2 regions of the Idiomarina abyssalis genome follow, and region 1 is predicted to be linked to the other one. Evidence: predicted binding sites of a transcription regulator. Region 1 holds the regulator's gene; the other holds the start of a gene.
The links. The regulator MetJ, encoded in region 1, represses methionine synthesis genes. The targets are predictions, from matches to a motif close to TAGACGTCTAGACGTCTA.
Positions count from the first base shown of each region.

Region 2: a site for MetJ is predicted at 906-923, ahead of msrA (peptide-methionine (S)-S-oxide reductase MsrA). Genes of this name have one in related genera too.

Region 1 is NZ_CP081832.1:2,440,667-2,443,125, forward strand. Features, by position in the region: gene K5X84_RS11725 (malic enzyme-like NAD(P)-binding protein) at 1-1,063, shown strand, start outside; gene metJ (met regulon transcriptional regulator MetJ) at 1,060-1,383, opposite strand; gene K5X84_RS11735 (bifunctional aspartate kinase/homoserine dehydrogenase II) at 1,558-2,459, shown strand, end outside.
Region 2 is NZ_CP081832.1:2,006,133-2,008,591, forward strand. Features, by position in the region: gene rlmN (dual-specificity RNA methyltransferase RlmN) at 1-290, opposite strand, end outside; gene ndk (nucleoside-diphosphate kinase) at 349-780, opposite strand; gene msrA (peptide-methionine (S)-S-oxide reductase MsrA) at 946-1,491, shown strand; gene K5X84_RS09705 (IscS subfamily cysteine desulfurase) at 1,488-2,459, opposite strand, start outside.

The DNA of each region.
Region 1 (2,459 bases):
TAAAGGCAACATGGTTGCTGTTATTACCAACGGAACGGCTATTCTCGGTCTGGGCAATTTGGGACCATTAGCGTCAAAACCGGTCATGGAAGGTAAAGCACTTTTGTTCAAGCGCTTCGCCGGGCTGGATTCCATTGATATTGAAGTCAGTCACCGTACCACACAGGACTTTATCAATACGGTTGCCAACATTGCTGATACCTTTGGCGGTATTAACTTAGAAGACATTAAAGCGCCTGAGTGTTTTGAAATTGAGCAGGCCTTAATAGAACGCTGCAATGTACCGGTATTCCATGACGACCAACACGGTACTGCCATTGTTACCGCAGCCGGTATGCTTAACGCGCTGGAAATTCAGGGCAAAAAACTGGCCGAGTCACGCATTGTTTGTCTCGGTGCCGGCGCAGCAGCAATTGCCTGTATGGAGCTTCTGATTAAATGCGGTGCACAGCGCGAACACATTTATATGCTCGATTCTAAAGGCGTTATTCACACCCGCCGTGATGACTTAAACGAATACAAGCAACTGTTCGCTAACAATACCGATAAGCGCACGCTAAAAGATGTTATTGAGGGTGCTGATATCTTTGTCGGCGTTTCAGGCCCTGACCTGCTCAGCCCGGAAGAGCTGAAGCTAATGGCGCCTAACCCGGTTATTTTTGCCTGCTCAAACCCTGATCCGGAAATTAAACCGGAAGTTGCTATGGCAGCACGGGACGACTTAATTATGGGAACTGGCCGTTCGGACTATCCGAACCAGGTGAACAATGTACTCTGTTTTCCCTTTATGTTCCGCGGAGCATTAGATGTGCGGGCAACAGCCATTAACGATGAAATGAAGGTGGCAGCGGTAGAGGCCATTCGTCAGCTGGCGAAAGAGCCCGTGCCCGATTCCGTGCTAAAAGCAGCCGATGTCAAAGAATTAAACTTCGGCCGCAACTACATTATTCCTAAGCCTATCGACCCACGCTTGTGCCAACGTGTGGCTCGCGCCGTTGCTGAAGCCGCCGTGAAATCCGGCGCGGCGAAAATCGATTTACCAGAAAATTATATGCAGGATTAATCGTCCAATTCGTCATCCGTCGGGATGGGCAAGCCTCTGGCTTCCAGCTCTTCCCGCACGGCTTTGGGTATTTTATTCGAATTCGATTTTTGTAAGTCTTCATCTTCGGGCAGCGGCTGACCGGTAAAAGCGTGTAAAAACGCCTCACACAGCAGTTCGCTGTTGGTAGCATGACGCAAATTATTGATTTGGCGACGGGTCCGCTCATCAGTCAGTACTTTTAATACCCGAGTAGGAATTGAGACCGTAACTTTCTTAACCTGCTGACTCTTACGACCGTGTTCAGCATACGGGTAAATGTATTCGCCGTTCCATTTCATATTCATTACTCTGATGTCAGACAAAACCCTGTAAGTTGTAATGAATTGTACCCGACTGAGCGACCCCGTCAAATTTTATCCGTCTAGATGGCTAAAAGTTGCTGACATTTGTCTGACAATATTTTAGCCTTAGTAGCAGTAACCCAATCCATGCGAGTAGTTAAGGAAGGCGGAATGACAACAACACAGCTCACAGAGGAGCAAAAGCAGGCCGTTGCCGACAGTGTTCAGGTACACAAGTTTGGCGGAAGCAGTCTTGCCGACGCCTTTTGCTATCGACGTGTGGCCCGCATTGTAACGGAATACGCCGGCGCGAGCGATCTTGTCGTGGTTTCCGCCGCTGGTGATACGACCAATCGTATTCTGGCTATTATAAACGCCAAACCGCAGCCGGGCGATACCGCCAGTATTCTGCTCGATCAGCTGGAGAATTTTCAGCAAGGGCTTATCACTGAATTATTAAGTGGCGATTTACAACAGCAATTGCTGCAACAGTCACAACAGGACTTCACTCGCTGGCGTCGTTGGTTAGCCGGTGACGAAGACATTGCTCATAACGCCGAGCTGCTGTCCTACGGTGAACTTTGGTCGGCACGCTTATTATCTGCGCTGCTGCAAAAACAGGGCACCCGGGCCGACCACATTGATGCCCGCGACTTCTTACTGGCAGCGGATGCTCCAGAGCCTGTGATTCAGGTTGAGCACTCCCGTGAAAAGCTACTACTGCGGGTAGCTCCTCATTCCGGCACCCGCTTTATTGTTACCGGCTTTATTGCCCGTGGCTTAAACGGCGAAAGCTTGACTCTGGGTCGCAACGGCAGTGACTACTCAGCTACGCTGGTGGGTAGCTTGCTTGATGCTCGCCAGGTCACCATATGGAAAGACGTTGCCGGTGTTTACTCGGCGGATCCTCGTAAAGTTGAACGTGTCGTCAGTTTGCCCACACTGGACTGGACCGAAGCCGAGGAACTGGCAAGACTTGGCAGCCCGGTTCTGCACCCAAGAACCTTTCAGCCGGTCGACCGTCAACGCATGGTCATATCGGTACGTTCCAGCTTAAAAGTAGAAAACCAGCA
Region 2 (2,459 bases), 430 kb from region 1:
TCCACGTCCTGACCGTCAAACAAAGTCATCGCGAACTTAATGGTGCCATCTGACGACTGCTGTTGTTCACGAAGTTCAGGTGCGCGAATCTCGGCTACTTGCTTGAGCTTTTCACGCAAAGCTTTATTGAGATTCGTCATCTCATCAAAGTCATCGACACAAAAGTGATACAGCCATTTCATAACCTGTTCGGCACGAAACGGTTTCTCACCCATTTCACGAAAGAATTCTTTAATTCCCTCACGATTCAGGTCGAGTAAGTTCACTTTTTTATCTATTGCGTTGGTCATAAAGCTCCAGTGTTCTGATGTAGCCTGACGTTCCCGTCAGGCTATATTTTCTTACGTCTTAACGAGTGCGCTGGCAAACTTCTTCGTCGCTGAAGAAGTAAGAGATTTCGCGCGCAGCAGATTCAGTTGCATCTGAACCGTGTACCGCATTTTCGTCTATAGTTTCAGCATAGTCGGCACGGATAGTTCCTGCCAGTGCTTCTGCAGGATTCGTAGCACCCATAATGTCACGGTTTTTACGCACAGCGTCTTCACCTTCAAGAACCTGAACAACGATAGGACCTGAAGTCATGAATTCAACCAAAGCGCCAAAGAAAGGACGTTCTTTGTGTTCAGCGTAGAAACCTTCCGCCTGCTCTTTGCTTAAGTGCATCATTTTAGCACCGACAATGCGTAGGCCAGCAGATTCAAAACGGTTGTAGATAGCGCCGATTAAGTTTTTTGCAACTGCATCAGGCTTGATAATTGATAGAGTGCGCTCTAAAGCCATGGTTATAAACTCCAATAAAATAAAGGGATAAATTAGTCGCGCGGATTATACGTGAGATCAGCGCAGAAATCGAATACCCAGTGATTGTTTTTTCACTTATTCTCAGCTAGGATGCTAAAACAAATTAGCCATATAGACGTCTATTTGACGATAAGGAGTTCTGACATGGCGAACAATGAATACCAACAAGCTACTCTGGGCGGCGGCTGCTTCTGGTGTGTTGAGTCTGCCTTCCTTCAGGTAAAAGGCATTCAGTCGGTTAAATCCGGCTACACGGGTGGTCATACGCCAAACCCCACTTACGAACAAGTTTGCACGGGAAACACGGGCCACGCAGAAGTCGCTCAACTCCAGTACGATCCGGAGCAGATCTCTTACCGTCAAATCTTAGAAATCTTTTTCACCCTGCACGATCCGACTCAGGTGAATCGCCAGGGTAACGATGTTGGCACGCAATATCGCACATCGATTTTCTATCATAATGACGAGCAAAAACGAGAAGCCGAGAAAATTATTGCTGAGCTAGAGGCTGACGATGCATTTGCAGCGCCTATAGTAACGGAAGTCACCGAGTTAGGGACCTTTTATCCGGCGGAGGATTACCACGAAAACTACTACGCCAGAAACCCGGAAAACCCGTATTGTCAGGCGGTCATTTCACCTAAGCTGGCTAAGTTCCGCAAAACCTTTGCCGGCCTGCTGAAAGACTAAGCAGCCCCTCGCAAGGTACCGATAGTGCGGTGGATAAGCTCTACTGCACTGTCGATATCGTCTTCGGACGTGTAACGGCCAATACTAAAGCGCAATGAGCTCATTGCCAGCTCATGTTCAACGCCTAATGCTCTCAGCACATACGAAGGTTCAACGCTGGCCGACGTGCAGGCCGAGCCCGACGAAAGCGCAAGATCTTTTAACGCCATTAGCAGCAGTTCACCATCAACTCCGGCAAAGCTGATATTGGTAATATGCGGAACCCGTTGCTGGTCAGAGCCATTCAGGGTTACACCTTCTAACTGACTAACACCCTTCCATAACCGCCGCTGCAGGTTTTTAACCCGCACAGGCTCCAGCTCCAACTCATTACGCGCAATTTCAGCCGCAACACCCATGCCGACAATCTGGTGTGTTGGTAAGGTACCTGAACGCATACCCCGTTCGTGACCGCCGCCATGCATTTGCGCAAGTAACCGAACTCTGGGCGTACGACGCACATAGAGCGCCCCAATACCTTTAGGACCATACATTTTGTGAGCAGAAAGAGACATTAAGTCGACCGGCAACTCAGCCATATCCATAGAAACTTTGCCGGAAGCCTGGGCAGCATCAACGTGGAATAAGGTGCCGTTTTCACGACAAAGTTGCCCAATAGCAGCAATGTCCTGAATAACGCCAACTTCGTTATTAACCAGCATAACGCTTACCAGGACTGTATCTTCACGCAGAGCTGAGCGGAACAGATCCATATCCAGCAGTCCGTCGCTGCCAACGTCCAGGTAAGTAACTTCAAAACCTTCTTTTTCTAACTGAGCGCAAGTATCTAATACTGCCTTGTGTTCAGTTTTCAGCGTAATGATATGCTTGCCTTTAGCCGAGTAATACTGAGCCGCACCTTTTATTGCCAGGTTATCCGACTCGGTCGCGCCGGAGGTAAACACAATTTCGCGCGCGTCGGCATTGAG